3 regions of the Ruminococcus sp. AM42-11 genome follow, and region 1 is predicted to be linked to each of the others. Evidence: riboswitches for the same ligand, from Rfam matches in the RefSeq annotation. Region 1 holds a riboswitch; each other region holds the start of a gene.

Region 1 (7,012 bases):
GTGAAAATGAATTTATACAGAAACCGGAAAAAGCTGTTGAAACTGTTGGAAAAAGAAGGAGAACGCATATGAAAAAGTTTGATTTTTCAAAAGAATTTGGTAATATTGATCCGAAATATATAGAGGAAGCAGAGCGGGAATGGAGTGACAAAAAGGAAAACTGGAGACCAAAAGGGTGGAGCAAAGCAGCAGCTGCCTGTGTGATTGTCACCTTGGGTTCTGTTATCTTTTCTAATCCGCATATCCAGGCTTCAATAAAAAATATTACATTGTCCATAGGAGAAACCCTTGGTTTCCCCAAAAGCATTGAATCTTATACGGAAGTGTTGAATACCTCTAAGGAAGACAAAGGAATTACTGTAACATTAAAAGAAGTTGTTCTGGATAATGGGGTTCTGTTAACAAAGGTGCATGCAGAAAAAACATCTTCCGGGCAAAAGGGCACGGATGATGTCCAAGATGCCTGGACCTTTGCCAATACACAGCTTGACATTGATTATCAGAAAACTACAATAAATGGACAGAAAATTGAAGAATACGAAAGCGGACACTATCTGCCGTATTCGGATGAGGATTTACTAAATACCGGACTGGATGAAAATATCTATGATGCTGTTCTGGAATCCCGCTTTTCCCTTGATGAGGATTTGGGAGAAAATCCGGAAGTACATTTGGTACTTGGTGCTTATCAAAATGAAAATCTTGGCGAAGATTATTTTGCAGAATTTGAGTTTGATTTTTCTATTCCTCATGCGGAGCTTATGAAACAGACAGTTCATAAAAAGCTAGAAGATATTTCTATTAAAACAGAAGAAGGAACCGTGAAATTAACAGACTTTTCCATGAATAAACTGCAAAGTATAATTGCGGCAGAAATTCCGGAAGAACTTGAGGAAAAGCTGTATAAAGGTAATGAGATGATGCTTATGGGGACAGACAGTAAAGGAAATCAGGTACAGTATGAACTGCGCAGTAATTCAGCAGATGGTAAATCTCAATGGAGTTTTAAAACCAGTTTCTGGGGCATGTATCAGCTGGATTCTGACGGTCCGGTTCTTTTACTCCCGGATATTGACAGCGATTATCTGGAATTACAGCTTTATACCAGAGAGCCTTATATGGCTGCTGCAGACACTATCTGGGTTGATGACGATTTTGTAGAAATTGGTGAGACTACAGAAGAAGTGGAAGAAGTTCCAGAGGATACTTTTGAGGGAGAAAATCCGTCAGATGCAGAGGAGCAGGTTGAAACTCAAATTATCGGAGGGGCAGTAGCTCCCACAGAAGTAAGGCTTCAAGACGATACAGACCAGAAAGAAAATACCGACGCAGCAGATAAAACGGATGAAGATTATGGAACCGAAGAAAGCGCATATGATGGAACTACAGGTGAAATCACTGCAGAATCTGACTGGACACCTGTCGGTGAAAAAATAAGGATTCAGATTAAGTAGAGAAACGTGAATCTGTTTCCCAAAATTCCATGTCAAAGAAGCTTTGCATACCTATTTTTTCGCTGTAAAAGGTAAATTGCTTTTCATTTGGCAGAATTTTTTTTATAATCCAAGTGAGAAGCAAAACCGATTGGAAGAACAGAAGCAGAGCAAATATGAACATTGGAACGCAGATATTAAAAATACGAAAAGAAAAGGCGCTGACCCAGGAGGGATTTGGAAAAATATTTCATGTTACCAGACAGACTGTGTCTAATTGGGAGAATGAAAAGAGCTTCACGTTCATGGAAAAACAAATTCGTGCGATTTGACCAGATTGTGGGGAAAGCTGTTGTAAGATACTATCCTTCTTTTAAGTGGTTAGGATAATAAGAAACGCGAATATCAGTGGCTTATTTAGTACTGGAATATTCGCGTTTTTTATTTGATATCGCAAAGTTTTTATATTTTCAAATATATGTAATCAGTTGGCAGCCGGTTTTCTAAAAAGATTAAAAATTCCTGTCTGCTCAATCAATCTTGTGATGGTAAAGAAGATAAAGGAATCGATTGGCCACATGATCAAGTTCTTTACAGTACGCATTGGGAGGATTGCAAGGAATCCTTTTCCGTAGAGCATGTCCAGCCATAAGGTATTTAACAGAACATTTACAATCAGAACGACAACCAGTTTTGCAATCAGCACGCGACGGAAAGTGAGCTTATGTTTGTAGTAAAAACATCCATAAATAAATGCCGCGAGCATTGCGTTAAAGGTGAACCCAAAGAAAAATGGACCATCAGGGCGGATAAAGAATTTCACAATATCCAGCACACCGGCAAACAGACATCCGGTAATGGGTCCAAACAGATAATCAGCAATCTGGTTTGGGATACCGGAAAATCCAATTTTTACATAGGGACCGATATTGATAGAAGCAACTGAATTTAAAATCAGTGCCAGGGCAGCAAGCATTGCACAGACTGCCAGTGTAGAAGTGGTTTTCAGCTCTTTGGCTGATGTGAGAAACATGTTTTTTGTTTTCTCCATAAAAAATTACCTCCTTTTTTTTTTTCGCTCACAATAGGAGATAATTTATGGATTCATATTTATCTTCTGTTGCAGCGAGAAGCAATCCACGAACCGCAAGATTTCTCTTTTCGTCCTCCGGCAACTCTCCATCCGGAAGGCACTTTACGCTCATGAATTTACTCTGCATTACTTTACATGGGGCAGTATATAGCAAATTATTGGAAAAAGCAAGAAAAAAATATATAAAAATATAAGTTTTTGCAATTAAGAAAACAGACAAGAAATCGTGGCATTTATTACCTGTATCTTGCCTATGAGACAACCGCAGATGGAAAGATAGTAAATTCCGGATGCATTCGCCTGGCGGAGAGCATTGCACCGCAGCAGGAGGGAACTGTTATTATTCCGGCAAATATCCCGGAAAGAGGAAAATGCTTCTTGAAGGTGAAGTATTTGCTGAAGTCTGGAAATGGCTTACAGGAGACAGACAGTCTGCTGGGATTTGATGAAATTCTGTTGCAGAACGAGGATGGAAGAAACCAGAATGCTGTTATGCTCATGGAAACAGGATTAGTTGGAGGATTCATCAAAGTAACAGAGTCTAACCGTTATCTTGAGATGGAGAATAACGCCTTCCACTATGTTTTCAATAAACTGACCGGCTTGTTTGAAAACATGTCTGCAGCAGGAGAGAACATCCTGGATCAACCGATGGAACTTAATATATGGAGAGCACCAACAGATAACGACCGTAAGATTAAGCTGGAGTGGATGGATGCCCATTATGATCAGAGCTATGTAAGAGCTTATGAGACCTCTTACCAGGCAGAAGAATCAAAAGTAACTATCTTCACCCATATTGCAGTTGTTGCAGCTACTGTGCAGAAGGTTCTGGATATCCATGCTGTGTGGGAAGTAACTTTAGATGGCGCTGTTTCTGTAAAAATGAATATGGTAAAAGATATGGAATTCCCCATGCTTCCAAGGTTCGGGCTGCGCCTGTTCTTAAAAGATAACTTTAAGAATGTGACATACTATGGCATCGGACCGGATGAAAGCTATGTTGATAAATGCCGTTCTGGAAGTCATGGAGTTTATACCTCCAAGGTCGAAGATCTGCATGAAGATTATCTTCGTCCTCAGGAAAACGGAAGCCATACAGACTGCGATTATGTGTGCGTGAGCAATGATAAAATGACGTTGTCAGCTGCTGGAAAAAAAACGATTGCATTTAATGCTTCTGAATACACTCAGGAGGAACTGACAAATAAAAAGCACGGCTATGAACTTGAAAAATGTGGAAGCACTGTACTTTGTATTGATTATTCCCAGAATGGTATCGGTTCTAACAGCTGTGGACCGGTACTTTCCGAGAAATATCAGTTAAATGAAGAAAAATTCACATTTGATGTGAAACTGGTTCTGCATAATAGATAATTAACAAGATTTAAACATGACAGGCATGTCTCTAAACAGGGATGTGCCTGCTGCTTTTATGCACAATTTTATAGAAAAACAGACGAAATATAATAAAAATCGCATTTTGTGCATGCTTTGTAAAAATTAATTCATATGATTTTTGAATGGCAAGTTTTATAATTGGATAAATAAAGCCTATAAATGTATCAGATTAAAAGAGGGTAGGGAAAATGTATAAAGTATTGTTTATAATGCACTTTTAAAACAGTATCGTGATAATGGTGTAATCTCACAGTATTTGACTGCAATGGTCCATATCTTGCTACCAAGAAGGTTGGTAAGAACACCCCAAAGGCAGAACAGATTGAGCAGGATAATAAACTGCGGATGGACTGGAACAGAGAGGTTGACAGGGCTGTCATAAGTGAGGTTCCCATAGAGGATATTTTACAGATAAAGAGGGAACATATCACAGAGCCAGTAAAGAGATCGATTGAGCGATACGGCAATAAGCCCGAAATGCTCTCGCTTATCCTGAATATGGCAATAGCAGAGCTGGTACTGCTTATCACAAAGGTGCTTGAGGCTATAAAAGGCATTCACAGCAGGCAGCAGTGTGAAAATACTCACGAAGATAAAAACAAAGCCCAAAAGCAGGACAACGGAATACTTACAGCAGATGTGTTACCGCCAGAGCCTGTTATGATACCGGAAGCAGCCGCTTATCCGAAGTTAAAAAAGATAAAGACAGAACTGGACAGCCAGAATGCCATTATCTTTGAAGCTGAGAAACTAAGAGGCAGTCTTGAAATCGAAATGTCAAACTTAAAGGGACTGGCGAAGCTCATCAGAAAAGGCGATTTGCAGAGAAAGATTGACGAAAAGACGGATTATATCAACCGATTAAAGGCAGGACTCTCAAACATGGTTCGTAATAGCGGTTTTGAAAACATGAACGAGTTCCTGCTGACATTCAGAAAATGCAGGAATGCTTATACGGATTATCAGAGACAATACGAAAGCTGGAAGAATGCCTGCAGAAAACCGGATACACCTACGCATAAGGATGAAAAACTGTCGGATAAACTTGCAAGACTACAAAGGGAAGCCGCTGAAAACCAGAACAGTATCAGCAGGCAGACAAATGACAGAGGGGTAAGATAATATGCTCTTTGTTTTATATTCTTTTGACGGAATTACGATAGAATATTGGAACTTAACATGATATAATAATAGAAAATTTTTAGAAAGAAGTGAGAACGATATGAAAATTATCCGAGGTAACTACTCAGTACAGTTGATGTAAACTGTTGGCAGATTGTGCTGAGGTTAAAAGAAACTTGCCAGTAGTCGTTGACTGTACTGCTCTGATGCTTGAAATACAATATGTAAAGGAGTACAGTTATGCGTTATATAAAAGAAATATTAAAGAAAAACAGCATATGGGTATTGGTCTACATTGGACTAGGTATATTTAATTCATTTGTGGCTAATTACAAGGTTGACTATTTCCAAAAGGTTATTGATGGATTGGCTGATAGAACACTTGCATTTGCAGGAGTTGCAACATATGGCTCTATTTTGCTGGTAAATTACGGTATGAATTATCTGGATAATTACCCTGAAAAGAAGTTGGAACATGGTATTTATCTGGATTTTAAGCTTTTGTCACTTAGAAAAATAAGTACAATCGATTATACGGAATATCAGAAAATAGGTACGGGCAAACTTGTTCAAAGGATTGAGAATGGTTCAGCAGCAGGAAGAAATGTATTATTCAATTTCTGGTTGTGTTTGATTCGTGACTTACTTCCTACCATTGGTTTTAGTATATACTTTATTTGGGAAATAGATGAAAAAGTCACTTATGTACTGTTTGTAGGCTATACGGTTATTTTTATAATAACCAACATTCTATTGAAGTTTCTTTATAAAATAAAAGAAAAGATTTTGAATAGTGAAGAACTATTAAATCACTATTTGGTCAGAGGCTATATGGAAATGTTGGTATTTCGTATGAGTAAACAGTTCCCGAGTGAAATAAAGAAGACTTGTAATGCAAAAGAGGATATTGTTTCATCAAAAGTAAAAATGAATATGATTCATGAAGCATTCTTCACAATATTTGCACTACTTGTGGCAATGTTAGATATTGGTATTCTTTTTTATGCATGGAAAACGAAAAACCTTACAGTAGGTTCTGTGGTTGCACTAATTGCACTGATTGAAAATGCTTATACGCCAATTGCCATTTTTAATGTACTTTATGTCCAATATAAATTAGACAAGGCGTCATATAAGAGATTTGAGGAATTTTTAGGCTTAAAAGACGATGTTCAATTAAGAAACGGTAACGCAATAAATACAAATGTTGGAAAAATTGCAATAAGAAATTTATCATTCCAATATGAGGAACGGAAAATTATAGATGGCTTGAGCCTGTCAATACAAAAGGGAGAAAAAATAGCTTTTGTAGGAGAAAGTGGTTCCGGAAATCGACCTTGATTAGGATATTATTAGGGTTGCTAAAATATAATCAAGGAGAAGTTCGCTTAGGAGACATGGAGTTAAAAGAAATTTGTCTTAATAATCTGTATGATAGAGTTAGTTATCTATCACAGGATGCCCCTGTTTTTGACGGAACAATAAAAGAAAATCTGGTATTTGAGAAACAAGTGTCAGAAGAACAAATGCTGGAGGCATTGAGTGAAGTGCAACTATCTCATTTAGTTGAAAATCTTGCGGAAGGTTTAAATACTGAAATTGGTGAGAAAGGTACTTGTTTATCGGGTGGAGAAAAACAAAGACTTGCATTAGCTCGCTTGTGGTTTGAAGACTCCGAACTTGTCATTTTGGATGAAGCAACATCTGCAATGGATAATTTAACAGAAGAAAATGTAATGAAATCAGTTATGCAAAAAATGAAAGATAAAACTGTCATTGCCATTGCACATAGATTAAATTCCATTGTAGGTTTTGACAGAATTATTCTCTTTAAAGAAGGGAGGATTGTTGGACAAGGTACTTTTGAAGAACTACTACATACAGATTCTTATTTTATGGACTTGTATAATGCGAATGTGAAATAATTGTTTTTTTTAGGTTGAAACTTGTAAAAATACAAAGG
Region 2 (7,012 bases), on a different contig from region 1:
CAGAAATAACAAATTTTTGTCCAAGTACATTTTCTTCCGGATAGACACCATGGTTGGCAAAAATTTCCAGTTCTTTAATTTCTATTTTATCAAATCTGGTTTCATCCATAACAGTTGTTCCTTTCTGTTGACTATTTACAATTTTGAGGAATTTGAACGCAATCGTTTCGCGACTGCGTTCATGAGCAAGTAGCAAAGCGGATTGCGAATGTCCTCTTTACTCTCAATTACAACCCCAAATTGCTTCTGTCATCTGGATCACGCGTCTGTTCTCCTTGACATCATGAACACGCACAAAAGAACAGCCCTTCATCACACCAATTACACTGGTAGCCAGTGTTCCCTCTACACGCTGGTCTACAGGCAGGTCAAGTGCCAGTCCGATCATCGACTTGCGTGAGGTGCCAAGAAGAACCGGAAAGCCCAGATTCTTAAAAAGCTCCAGATGCTTCATAGTTTCCAGATTCATCTCAAATGTTTTTCCAAACCCAACCCCTGGATCGAGAATGATTTTCTCATCTTTGATTCCTGCTTTTCTTGCAAGATTGACACATTCCTGTGTCTCAGAAAGCATATCAATGAGAAAATTGTTATATTCTGTATTGGACTTATTGTGCATGAGACAGCATGCAGCATCATATTTGGCAATTACAGCGCCCATTTCAGAATCATATTTTAATCCCCAGATATCGTTGACCAGATCTGCACCGGCCTGAATCGCACTTTCTGCCACGCTGCTTTTGAAGGTATCTACAGAAATGGGAATGTCAAAACGTTTTCTGACCGCTTCGATAACGGGCAAAACTCTCTGAGCTTCTTCCTCTGCACTGACCGGCGTGTGTCCGGGACGCGTAGACTCCCCGCCAATATCGATAATATCCGCACCATCCGCGATCATGGCTTCTGTATGCCGCAAAGCTTCATCTAAATGATTCCATTTCCCGCCATCGGAAAAAGAATCAGGAGTAATATTTAAAATTCCCATTATATAAGTGTGATTTTGTGTATCAAAAAAACGATTTCCAATTTTCATAAATAGAAACCATCCTTTCTGTTAGATTTTTTAGAAGGCTTAATATTCAATTGTCAGATTTTTTTTCTCAGAAGGCCAGTAACATTCTGAAGCTGCTGAACAGGAAAAACAATTTCTGGACTTTTTATCAGCCTTATATAGCAGCATAGCCAATACATTATCAGATCCATCCGTCCTGTGCTGACTGATCGCAGATAATATTTCCTCTTTTTCCTGCTCTGTAAAATGCAGATCGGCCAGAATCTTTCCGGCTATTTCAGCTCCTGCAATGTCATGAGAAATACCCGACAGATATTGCTGCGCACGGCCAATGTCATGAAGAAGAGCAGTGGCATAAATGATTTCCCTGGACAGATTAAGCTTGTTTTCCAGAGAATAAATATACATCAGCCTGGCAACATCCAGAAAGTGTTCCGGCGTATGTCTGCAGAAAATACGATCTTTTTCAAGCTCCTGTATTTTCTCACAGTGCTTTTGATAAAGGGGATGCCGCCAGATTAAAGAAATACGGTTTGTTTCAGAAAAAGAACTGCTCATTTTCCGACCATGGAAAGGAACATTTTCTGCAGCTCCTTATCTTCTTTGAAGGCTCCGCGGGTTACAGTCGTAATTGTTTTGCTTCCTGGCTTTTTAACGCCTCGCATGGTCATGCAGGTGTGTTCTGCTTCCAGCATAACCATAATTCCCTTCGGAGAGAGGGCACGCTCCAGAGCGTCCGCAATCTGTACTGTGAGGCGTTCCTGGATCTGCGGTCTTCTGGCATAAACCTCTACCGTACGTGCCAGCTTGCTTAACCCTGTGACTTTTCCATCGGGAATATAAGCCAGGTGCGCCTTACCATAAAAAGGCATCAGATGATGCTCGCACATAGAGTAAAAAGTAATATCTTTTTCCAATACGATCTCATTATTTTCTACTGGAAACTGCTTCAGTAAATGGTGATCTGCTTCCTGATCGAGACCACCGTAAATTTCCTCGCACATACGTGCAATTCTGTCGGGAGTATCAATCAGTCCCTCCCGGGTAATATCCTCACCGATTCCTTCCAGAAGCAGGCGGATGGCCTGTTCTACTTTTTGTTTGTCAACCATTAAAAATAACCTCCTTTGTATTTGATTGCGGAGACTATCCTTTTTTGATAAAACCGGGGAAGGATTTTCGAATTCGAATATCTGCCTGCTTAATACGCAAAAAAGGATATCTCCAATTGTGATAGAATGTATGTCGAAAACATTCCCTTGAGCCTGTTAAAAAACGTTTCCACAAATCGCAACGTGCGTCTTGTAGAAAATCCCTTTCAGGCAGGCTCTGACACAATATGAGATATCCCTCTTATAGTGCTTGCAACGGGTGCGGATAATATACCGTAAGACGTGCTTTTCGTTTCAGTGACAACTCCCCATTCACCGAACACTTGACGCATAAAATCCTATTTTGCATATCATTCATTTCGAAAGGTAGTATATCACGTCTTTTGGGAATAGAAAAGTGTTTTTTCTTAAACAGGTTGCGAAAGGGTAACGTGGATATTATAATAGGAATAGACAAAATTCACTGGAAGGAGTCAGTTTTATGACAGTTAAAGAACGAATCACCGCACTTCGGGAAGTAATGGCAGAGAAGAAAATAGATGCTTATCTTGTTCCCACAGATGATTTTCATGCATCTGAATATGTAGGAGAATATTTTAAGTGCAGAAAATATATTACAGGTTTTACCGGATCTGCCGGCAGAGCAGTCATCATGCAGGATATGGCTGGATTGTGGACAGATGGAAGATATTTCATCCAGGCGGCCGCACAGCTGGAGGGAACGGGTGTAGAGCTTTTTAAAATGGGAGAACCAGATGTTCCCACTGTGCACCAGTTTCTGGAAGAAAAATTAGGCGAGGGAATGTGCCTTGGTTTTGACGGAAGAACCGTCAGCGCCGAAGAAGCAGATGAACTGACCGAACTTCTTGCAAAAAAAGGAGCCACTCTTCAGACGGATTCTGATCTGGTAGGAGAAATCTGGGAAGATCGTCCGGCACTTTCCTGTGAACCGGTTATGGAACTGGATGTAAAATGGGCAGGCGAATCCCGTGCTGACAAATGTGCAAGAATCCGTAAATCAATGGAAGAGAAAGGTGCAGATGGATTTGTACTGACTTCTCTGGATGACATTGCATGGCTGCTGAATATTCGTGGCGGCGATGTACATTGCTGTCCGGTTGTTCTCTCTTATCTGATAATGACAAAAACAGAAATCAGGCTGTTTGCAAATGAAAAAGCATTTTCGGCTTCAATTCTGGACGCATTATCTAAGGATGGCGTAACCATTCTGCCCTATGACAGCATTTATGAATATGTAAAAACATTTGAGAAAGACATGACAGTTCTTCTTTGTAAAAAGAAAGCCAACTGTCGTCTGGTAAACAGTATTCCGAAGGAAGTAACGATTCTGGATGAAGCTAACCTGACTTTTCTTCCAAAATCAATTAAAAATCCAGTAGAAGTAGAAAATGAACGTATCGCTCATATCAAAGACGGAGTTGCGCTTACCAAATTCATCTGCTGGCTAAAGAAAAATGTTGGCAAAATTACAATGACAGAGTTAAGCGCAGGAGAGAAGCTGTACAGCTTCCGTGCCCAGCAGGAGAACTTTATCGACAACAGCTTTGACCCCATTATTTCTTATGGCATTCATGCTGCAATCAACCATTATTCTGCAACATCAGAGACAGATATTGCCATTGAGCCTGGCAATTTCCTTCTGGCAGACACAGGTGGACACTATTACGAAGGTACTACAGATACCACCCGCACAATTGCTATGGGCACTGTGAATGACGAGCAGAAGAAATATTTTACCGCTGTTTTACGTGGTATGCTGAACCTTGGAAATGCCAAATTCCGTTATGGCTGTACTGGTGTAAATCTGGATTATCTGGCGCGTGGTCCGCTGTGGGAAATGGGACAGGATTTTAATCATGGAACAGGACATGGAGTTGGTTATCTTCTGAATGTTCATGAAGGACCAAACAGCTTCCGCTGGAGAATTATTCAGGGAGATAATGCAGTACTGGAAGAGGGTATGATTACATCAGATGAGCCTGGATACTATGTGGAAAACCAATATGGAATCCGCCACGAAAACCTGCTTGTATGCAAAAAAGCAGAGAAAACTACATTCGGCCAGTTCATGTGCTTTGAACATCTGACTATGGTACCGTTTGATCTGGATGCTGTTGTTCCCGAGCTGATGACTGTGCAGGAACGGGCACTTCTTAATAATTATCATGCACAGGTATATAAAAAGATTTCTCCATATCTGGAAGAAGAGGAAAAAGAATGGCTGAAAGAAGCTACACGCGAAATCTGAAGCTAACCATTTAAAACAGTAAACAGGGGCATGTATAAAACTGATATGCATCGCCCTTGTTTTATATTTTACAGAAAAAAAGCAGTGCTTGCGGGAAGGAGAATAAATGACAATAACTACTTTATGCTATATCGAAAACGATGGCAAATATTTGATGCTTCACAGAGTAAAAAAGCAAAATGACATAAATAAAGGCAAATGGATCGGTGTAGGTGGACATACAGAAGATCAGGAATCCCCTGAAGAATGTCTTCTGCGTGAAGTAAAAGAAGAAACAGGACTCACACTTACTTCCTACAAATTTCGTGGCCTGGTAACCTTTATAAACAGCGAATGTGAATCTGAGCTTATGTGTGTATTTACAGCCGATGGATATACCGGAGAACTGATTGAATGCAATGAAGGCGAACTATGCTGGGTTGATAAGAAAATAGTGCCAGAGCTTCCTACATGGGAAGGTGATAAAGTTTTTCTGAACCTGCTTTTTTCAGAGGAAAAACGTTTTTTCTCTGTTAAACTACAATATGAGGGAGAGCTGCTTGTAAATACGGAAATTCGCTTATACTAAATGAAAATTAATATAACAGAAAGAAGAAACAAATATGTTAAAATAAAACAAAAACTTGCAGAAAACCTTTGCTAAAAGGACTTTATCGACCGTACAAGGAGGTTATACATGAATAAAATAAAACTTTTTGCTGGAGCACTGACGTTCATGACAACCATGGCTCCTCCAATCCATGCATATGCTGCCACAGCCAGTCACGCAGAATTAAATGCAGCTGAAAAGAACATTGATCTTGATAAATCAGTTAATCTGCAGAATTCTATTAACCTTACAGATGAAATAGCCAAAGAAAATCAGGATTCCAATATAATGTTCAGCCCCACAAGCCTTAACTTCGCCCTTGGCATGATTGCAGAAGGTGCCAAGGGCGAAACGAAAAACGCATTAAATGAATATTTAGGAACCGATGATTTTGCAGCATATGCCAGAAAGTATATGAATGTAATTAAAAGCTATAATACAGAAGACGAAAATTATGGTTATACATCGAAATTAAAAATTGCAGATGCTTTATGGGTAAATCGGGGACTGACTCTGCAGGAACAATTTCAAAAAAATGCAGAAGATAATTTTGAAGCAAAGGCTGAAATTCTTGATTTTTCTGATAAAGAAAACACATGCAACACTATTAATGCATGGTGCAATGAAAATACAGATGGGCTGATTCCGGAAATTATGAAACCTGATATGCTTAATGAAAACAGTGAATTGTGTCTCACCAATTCATTGTATTTTGAATCCGGATGGTCCCAGGATCCATGGGATGTTTCTGATGAAAAAGAAAAATTCGGCGATAACGAAGAAACAAAGTACATGACAAGCATCGGTGATAATTACTATGAAAATGACGCGGCAATAGCATTTGAAAAATACTATGCAAATAATCTGAGCTTCATTGGAATTTTGCCGAAAGCAGAAGGAGATTTTACTCTTGATGAGCTGGATATTGAAGGTCTTCTGAAATCAGAACCGGAATACGATGAAGTTAACTGTAAAATGCCTAAGTTGAATTTTGAAACAACCGCTGAGTTAAGTGATATCCTCAGCAGAATAGGACTTGAGAATGTTTTTTCAGACGCTGCTGATTTTTCAGGCATTGCAGATAAAGCGGTTCATGTCAGTTCTGTTTTACAGAAAACAAAGCTGGAACTAGACGAAAATGGAACTAAGGCTGCCGCTGTGACTGCAGTGACAATGGAATGCATGTCTGCAATGGATACGGATCCGATTATAAAAGATGTTGAGCTGACACGGCCATTTGCATTTCTGATCTACGACAGTGCAAATGAGGAAGTGCTGTTTATGGGAAAAGTTCTAACGGTACAGTGACAGAAATTCTTCCATTATGAAAACAATTTAATTAAAAAATGAAAGAAAATATATTTGATGTATATTATGGCGTACTTGTTATGATAGGACTTTTCAGATTGAGTGTTTTATTGGGCTGCAATATGGAGATTGCTGCGAAAAAATCTAAAAGATTTTTGTAAGATTTTGTAAAAAGTGCTTGACGATTCCTTGCGATAGTGGTATAGTAAATAAGCTGTCGCAAGGAATTGCTTCTGAAATGCTGAAAAATAAAATAGTTTTCAGAAAATTTAAATTAACTGTTGACAATCGACTGAACTTATGGTAAAGTAATCAAGTCGCTTGAACAGAACGACAGAAATAAACAACTTTATACAGCTTCTTGAAGGTCTGAAAAACTTTTGAAAAAAGTGCTTGACAAGATCTGAAAGATATGATAAAGTAAATAGGCTGTCGCAAAGAGATGGCAGACAAACAACCTTGATAACTAAACAGTGAAACACATACGATTCTCGAAAATTCTTAACGAATCATCATTCAAATGAATGAACTTTTTATAACAGTAATGACGAGAGATAACTAAGCTAGTTGGTTGTCTTGAGTGCATCAAACACTTCGTGAGCTTTGCTCACTCAGTGATGCGCAATTTAGCCGCTGCAAGCAGCGCTGAATTGCTGACACACTTTATCAGAGAGTTTGATCCTGGCTCAGGATGAACGCTGGCGGCGTGCTTAACACATGCA
Region 3 (7,012 bases), on a different contig from region 1:
GAACGGTAACCTGCGTAGAGTTATTGCCTGAATATCAGAGACGATTCTGTTATGCGGAATGGTACTCTTTTCAGACAGTATTCGGAATAAAAATAAAGAAAGAGATTACTATGATAAAAAGTATGACCGGCTTTGGAAGGGCCGAGGTGATTACAAAAGAGCGGAAAATCACCGTTGAGTTAAAATCCGTCAATCACAGATATCTGGATCTGAGTATCAAAATGCCAAGGAAGCTGGTTTTCCTTGAGGGCGCGATCCGGAATCTTATGAAGACCTATATGCAGCGTGGTAAAGTGGATGTGTTTATCACATATGAGGACTACACCTTAAGCTGTGGCGCACTGAAGTATAATAAGGAGCTTGCAGGAGAATATCTTGCATATATCCGTCAGATGGCAGAGGAATTTGGCCTTGAGAACGATGTGAAGGCAGGAACTCTTTCCCATTATCCGGACGTGCTGACTATGGAGGAGCAGTCTGTAGATGAGGACGCATTGTGGGCAGTTCTGGAAGCACCGCTTCGTGAGGCCTGCGAGAAATTTGCCCAGTCCCGTGCAAGAGAGGGAGAGAATCTGAAGAACGACCTGATCGCCAAGCTGGATGCTCTTGATGAGAAGGTAAGTCAGGTAGAAGCCCGCGCTCCGGAGGTTGTGGATTCTTACAGAGAGAAGCTGGAAGCCAAGGTTCATGAGCTTCTGGAGGATTCTCAGATCGAAGATTCCCGTATTGCAGCAGAAGTTGTCCTGTTCTCCGACAAGATCTGCAACGATGAGGAAACCGTCCGTCTCCACAGCCATATCCAGGGAATGAAGAAGATGCTGGAGGAGAAGGAAGGCATCGGACGCAAGCTCGATTTTATGGCACAGGAGATGAACCGTGAGGCAAATACCATTTTGTCGAAATCAAGTGATCTGATTATCTCCAATATAGCAATTGATCTGAAGACAGAGATTGAGAAGATCAGAGAACAGGTTCAGAATGTGGAGTAACCTAGTACATCGTTTTCGAAATAACTATACCACTCACTTGTCTGTGAATCCGATTGCACAGGTATAAAAGCCTCGGCGTAGCCCGCTACGCCTGCGTTTTTATACCTGCACACTCGAATTCACATCCTACGCGATTGGTATAGTTATTTACGAAACGATGTACTAGAGCGTGTTTGAAAAAGGCTTTCTGCAAGATGTGTAAAAAGCAATCTGTCTTATAACAGACTATTTTCAGTTGCATTGCTGGATACAATTATGTATAATGACCCTAAACTTATAAAAGAAGGTTTTTTTATGGATAAAATCATTAAAGAAATTGAAGATATGTCACTAAATGCATGGCCCTCCCATAAAATGGAGCTTTATGATGGATGGATTCTCCGTTTTTCCTATTTTTATACACATAGAACAAACAGTGTGGAGCAGTTCGGAACTTCTACCCTTTCCTGGAGGGAAAAGGTTTCTTTCTGCGAAGCAGAGTATGCCCGACTGGGCAGCCCTGCAATTTTTAAGATCAGTCCTCTGGTTTCTCCGGATTTTGATTATCTTCTGGAAAACCGCAACTACGAAATCCAGCACACAACAAATGTTATGGCAGCCTCACTGGATGGAGCAGATCTTTCTGCGCCTTGCGATCTGGTAACTCTTACTGACGATATTCCAGATATTTGGATTGAAAGTCTTTTTGATCTGAAAGGCACCATTAATCCTGTTCACCGTGCTGTAGTTCCATCCATGTATCATGCCATCGTAAAAGACACCGTATGCGCCTCCATCTGGAGTAACGGAAAAATTATTGCAACCGGGCTTGGCATTCTGGATCGAAATTATATTGGATTGTACGCTATCCATGTTCGCGAAGATTTCAGACACAAGGGTTATGCTCGTCAGATTTGTACTGCACTTCTAAAAGAAGGAAAAAAGAAAGGCGCAACTAAGGCCTATCTTCAGGTAGTAGAGGGAAACACTCCAGCACGTAATCTTTATGAATCACTTGGACTTCATTATCTCTACACCTATTGGTTCCGGGTTCAGACACATACAAACTGAAAACTTTTCAGAGCATGTTTAAAAAAGGCTGCGATCAGTGTTTATCCTGATCACAGCCTTTTATTTGGGAATCGTATTTTTTGACTTATTCAACAAGTTGATTTCTCAAACAATCAACTTTCCAGTAAGTGCATTGCTTCATAATCCATCTTATGCCATATTATTTAATTTGGGGTTTTGTATATAATTCAGCTCCTGGACTGCTGCCATTTATATGGTCTTCTTCTCCAGCTTAGCAGGTCTTATGTTTCCTACAACCATGCCTGTAAGCGGGCTGAAATAAAGAAGACTGGTAAGTACGCAGTAGATTGGAGTCATGATTGCAAACTGTACAAGACGTCCTGGCATAATTGCATAGAAGTTTGCTCCGATCATTACCAGTCCTGCAGTGGTCAGTCCAAGTGTTCCCACTACGCCAGAGACTGCAATTGCGACACACATAACAACAGTCTTTACTTTTCTGTTCTTTTCAGCCATTAGTTTTCCAGCCAGTCCGGGGATCACACCCCAGGCAACTGCTGATAAAGTAATCAGTGGATTAACTCCATAGCCTTTCATAAAACATCCAATGATATCGGCAACAGCACCTTCTACACCACCAGCTACAGGTCCCATCCAAAGACCTGCCAATACAGTGGCGACAGTTCCCAATGTAATTCGATATACACCAAGATCAATTACCAGAACGCGTGACAGCACAAGCTGGATTGCTACCAGCAGTGCAAGGAATACAAGAGTCTTAACACTCCATGTCTGTTTGTTTTTACGCATAAAAAAAACACCTCCATAATGATTAAAATAACAGAGTAGTTACCATAAATAATAATCCCTCCACATTATGAGATGTTCTCACATGTAGCAACGGGTGCGGAAAATATATCGTAAACAGTCCTGCTGCTTTTCGTTTCACGGCGACTCCCCAGCCAATGAACACTTGACGCATAAATTCCTACTTCGCTATTATTTATTTAAAATGATTATAGCACAAAATATAGAAATTTCAATATGTATTTGTTATAATATTCACATAAATAAATTAGTCGTTACTGTTTACTGGTAATGTTCCGCGAGTGTTTTTTGTGAACAAAGTTCACAGAAAACCCGAGAATCTTAGCGCGAAATCATGCGAATGCATGATTTCTGTGCATCGCGAAGCGCGTTACTGTTCACTGACAAATGTTTGTGCATACTCTCCTCTTTTTCGCATATTCTAAGAATATCTTCCCTTATATAGGAAAAATATTTGACAAAAAGGAGTGTTTCTATGAATATAAAATCCACAAACAAATCATCCTGCCAAAAACAGCCGCCACTACAGAATCCTTACAATGTTTTTTATAATAATTACATGAATACAAATGCTACTACAGAATGTACAGGGCTTGGCTATCGTATGCCGGATAACTCGGAGGAATGGAATGCCTGCCGAGAGGTTTTCGATTTTCTTCCTGTACCATTTCCGGATTCGGAGGATACAAAGCAACAATGAAAAATTTCACAAAACTATTACTTGGCTCTTTGGTACTGTTCTCTCTGTCAGGATGTACTGCCGGTGATATGATCACCAGCTATACTTCTACATCTGATCAGAGTGAAACCACCTTACAGAACACTTCAGGAACACCCAAACAGCGTGTTTATATGGATGAAATCAAAGGAACCCTTAAGGATTTCACCGGTGCCACCCTGACTATGGAAAGTCAGGAACAAACTTACGTTTTTAATCTTTCTGAAGCAACTTTGGAATGCGAAGATGGCATGATCACTGGAGATGAAATCAGTGTCATTTATGAGGGGCAGCTCTCTAACAAGGATACCAGCACTGTAAAAGCATTGAAAGTAGTAGACGACTTTCACAAAAAGAATCAGCTGGAAGTACGAAAGGCCTATGGGGAAGTACAGAGTCTGACTCCAAATACCATTACCATAAAAAATAAAAAAGGCAAAACAGCCACCTATCCAATCACTGGAACAGAACAATATTATCAGAATGGCATCCGTACCGGTGTATGGGTATACATTCATTTTAAAGGCAAGTTTACTTCCAGTCAGGATACCCAAAGTTCTTCTCTTAATGCCAGTCATCTGAAAGTACTAAGCATTTCAGATATTGATCCGCTTACACTTCCAGATCCAACACCAACACCAGATCCTGCACAAGTTCCTGCCGATGACTCAGCAAAAGAACAGCAGATTCATGCAGAAATTCAGAATATTTCCCTGAATACGCTCACAGTTCTTCCCTCTGGCTCTGATAGCACAATAAATGTAGATTTGTCTCAGACTCCTTCTTACTTTAAAGGTGGAACAGCACCAGGCTCCTATGTAACCATAACTTACACTGGACAATTTCAGGGAAATTCACTGGATGGTGTTACTGTTACAGCAGTCACCGGTGATGATCCGGATTCTCTTGGAAGCCGGGAAATTACCAGCTCAGTCAGCGGTACAATTATAGGCCATACAGCAAATACCGTCACACTTCAAACTGGCGATGGCGCAACCATAACCTGCTTTACAGAAGGGGCAAAGGATACCTCCACCAGTAATATGGAATCCGGCGCAGGTATCTGCATTACCTTTGATCCTACAAAATCCAAAAATTCCAACATTTATACATCTATCAAGATTCAGGACGCCTGAAGGTGTCCTGAATCCTTTTCTCTCCATCTGCCAGCCAGGCTCTCACATCCCCGGATTCTCCCAGAATGTCCATAAATGCCTGGTATTCATCCATTAAGCCCTTCCCATGTAAGACCATATAAGCTCCTGCATCACTTCCAAGAGCCACCTTTGCTCGGTACTTGTATGCCAGACGAAGGTTCTTTGTGGCCAGTTCTATAATAGGATCAAGCACTGATTCCTTATATCTTCCACATCCACGAAGATTTCGAATTGTCACAAGAGTAGGAACCCATACACTATCACTGTCAGCTAATTCTCTGATTGTTTCCGGATCAATATAATTTCCATGTTCTACTGAATCCACACCAGCTTCCACAGCTGCCTGTACACCATAAATTCCATTGGTATGGCTCATCACCGCCATCCCTTCTTCATGGGCAATATGTACCATCTCGCAGACTTCCTTCCTGTCTAAAGGCGTTCCGGTAATCTGTCCATGGTTATTAAAATCCAGAAGTCCTGTGGTCATAATTTTAATAAAATCTGCCCCTTTGTTTTTCGCTTCTTTCAAAAGGACATGGTATTCTTTCATAGTGTCAAAACCTTTTCCCACGATAGAGCCATAGTGTCCATTTTTATGGATGGCAAAAATAGGAGTACGATAATCAATTCCATATTCTGGTGCCAGTTTCCTGGCTCTTTCCGATACTCCTAATGCATCTCCACCATCTCTTACAAAGACAATCCCCAGCTCTTCATAAGCTTTCAAATGTTTCCGTATCACTTCATCGTTTACATGATCCTTATGAATAGAAATTGCATCTTTATAATTCAGTCCATCCATGATCAGGTGCGCATGACACTCTCCAAACATTTCTTCCTATAACACTGATTATCTTGAAAAATAATTCAGCTTTTCCTTTCTTCCGCAGAACGTGTTTAAAAAAAGGACTTCTGCAAGATGTGCGTCACAATTTGTGGGAGATTTTGTCCGGAGGAGGGCGTCGTAGCGAGCTACAACAACCGAATTCCAGCAAAATATACCGCAAAGTGGGGCGTACAGATTGTGGGAATGCTTTTTCAAACACACTTTAATACGGATTTTTTTCAATCCTCTTTTATTATTTATTGCAACTATTCAGCGGGTGCTATTCCGCAAGGTGCTTTTGCGAAGGAACTGAACAACTGCTATTTATTTTCGAAAAAGGCTCGAATTTCTTTCTCGGAAGCCTGCACAGACCCCTGTACAAAGAAAGGCTTACCGCCTCCCCTGCCATTCAATACTGCATTCATCTCTTTTGTAAACTGACGTAAGTCTCCGTCTTTTTCTCCCATAGCATACTTATAGCTTCCATCTGCATTCCTGGAGAATACTGCACAACGCCCCTTACAAACCTGTAAAATTGCATCTGTAAGCTTCTGAACGCTTCCTGCTTCCATTCCTTCCTGGAATAAAAGCACATTCTCTTTTTCTTTCCATTTAGCAGCTTCGCCAACGATAAATTCTTCTTCTAATGCATGTACTCTTCCCTTCAGAGCAAAATTTTCATCCTGAAGCCTTGCTACCGCTGACGCTGTTTTGTCCATTTTCGCAGACAGCTTCACGGAAATCTGACGATTCTGTTCATTTACCATATTCAGATAATCAAGCACTCGCTTACCTGACAGCATTTCCATACGAACCCCCTCACGGAATTTCACCACAGAAAGCAACTTCACCATTCCAATTTCTCCAGTACGCGTCACATGAGTTCCGCAGCATGCGCAGGTATCTGCTCCTGGAAAGCGCACAATACGAACCCATCCGGAAAGCTCTTTCTTGCTTCTGTAATCCAGATTTTTAAGTTCCTCCTCTGTAGGATAAAAAATCTCAACTTCCTGGTTTTCCCAGATAATCTGATTCACTTTCGCTTCGATTTCGGCCATTTGTTCTTCATCCAGCATTCCGCTGAAATCGATGGTGATCACATCGCTTCCCATGTGGAATCCCACATTGTCATATCCAAATGCTTCGTGTACCAGCCCACTTACAATATGCTCTCCGGAATGCTGCTGCATAAGGTCAAATCTTCTGCCCCAGTTAATTTTTCCTATTACATCCATACCAACTTCCAAAGGCCCATCTGTATAATGAACTAACTCTCCATCCTTCTCATGAACTTCCTTAACATTTATTCCGCCTAATATACCGGTGTCACTGGGCTGTCCGCCTCCTTCTGGATAAAAAGCGGTCTGGTTTATAATTATTTCATAGCCTTTTTTGCTCTCACGACACTCCAACACCTTGGCGGTAAATTCTTTTTTATATACATCTTCATAATATAACTTTTTTGTATCGTACATAAATG

Evidence for each region. A riboswitch is a leader RNA that binds a small molecule or an ion and turns the genes downstream of it on or off. The one in region 1 is predicted to bind tetrahydrofolate.
Region 2: it holds a riboswitch for tetrahydrofolate, as region 1 does, so the genes downstream of both, folE (GTP cyclohydrolase I FolE) here and DW904_RS20375 (folate family ECF transporter S component) in region 1, are expected to answer to the same signal.
Region 3: it holds a riboswitch for tetrahydrofolate, as region 1 does, so the genes downstream of both, DW904_RS07195 (folate family ECF transporter S component) here and DW904_RS20375 (folate family ECF transporter S component) in region 1, are expected to answer to the same signal.

What each region holds. Positions count from the first base shown of each region.
Region 1 is NZ_QUIO01000055.1:1,097-8,108, reverse strand. Features, by position in the region: gene DW904_RS20395 (sigma-70 family RNA polymerase sigma factor) at 1-72, shown strand, start outside; gene DW904_RS20390 (DUF4179 domain-containing protein) at 69-1,454, shown strand; gene DW904_RS20385 (helix-turn-helix transcriptional regulator) at 1,610-1,765, shown strand; gene DW904_RS20375 (folate family ECF transporter S component) at 1,918-2,484, opposite strand; THF riboswitch at 2,555-2,652, opposite strand; gene DW904_RS20370 (beta-galactosidase small subunit) at 2,725-3,903, shown strand; gene DW904_RS20365 (hypothetical protein) at 4,273-5,049, shown strand; gene DW904_RS20360 (hypothetical protein) at 5,290-6,390, shown strand; gene DW904_RS24310 (ABC transporter ATP-binding protein) at 6,387-6,974, shown strand.
Region 2 is NZ_QUIO01000022.1:71,644-78,655, forward strand. Features, by position in the region: gene folK (2-amino-4-hydroxy-6-hydroxymethyldihydropteridine diphosphokinase) at 1-109, opposite strand, end outside; gene folP (dihydropteroate synthase) at 224-1,033, opposite strand; gene DW904_RS13725 (HD domain-containing protein) at 1,073-1,570, opposite strand; gene folE (GTP cyclohydrolase I FolE) at 1,567-2,124, opposite strand; THF riboswitch at 2,376-2,472, opposite strand; gene DW904_RS13735 (aminopeptidase P family protein) at 2,606-4,393, shown strand; gene DW904_RS13740 (8-oxo-dGTP diphosphatase) at 4,500-4,961, shown strand; gene DW904_RS13745 (serpin family protein) at 5,070-6,290, shown strand; partial or broken rRNA gene DW904_RS13750 (16S ribosomal RNA) at 6,954-7,012, shown strand, end outside.
Region 3 is NZ_QUIO01000009.1:28,665-35,676, reverse strand. Features, by position in the region: gene DW904_RS07205 (YicC/YloC family endoribonuclease) at 111-989, shown strand; gene DW904_RS07200 (GNAT family N-acetyltransferase) at 1,284-2,039, shown strand; gene DW904_RS07195 (folate family ECF transporter S component) at 2,250-2,810, opposite strand; THF riboswitch at 2,897-2,998, opposite strand; gene DW904_RS07190 (hypothetical protein) at 3,304-3,528, shown strand; gene DW904_RS07185 (hypothetical protein) at 3,525-4,682, shown strand; gene DW904_RS07180 (amidohydrolase family protein) at 4,663-5,538, opposite strand; partial or broken gene DW904_RS25150 (DUF6783 domain-containing protein) at 5,626-5,703, shown strand; partial or broken gene DW904_RS25145 (DUF6783 domain-containing protein) at 5,668-5,754, opposite strand; gene DW904_RS07170 (alanyl-tRNA editing protein) at 5,853-7,007, opposite strand.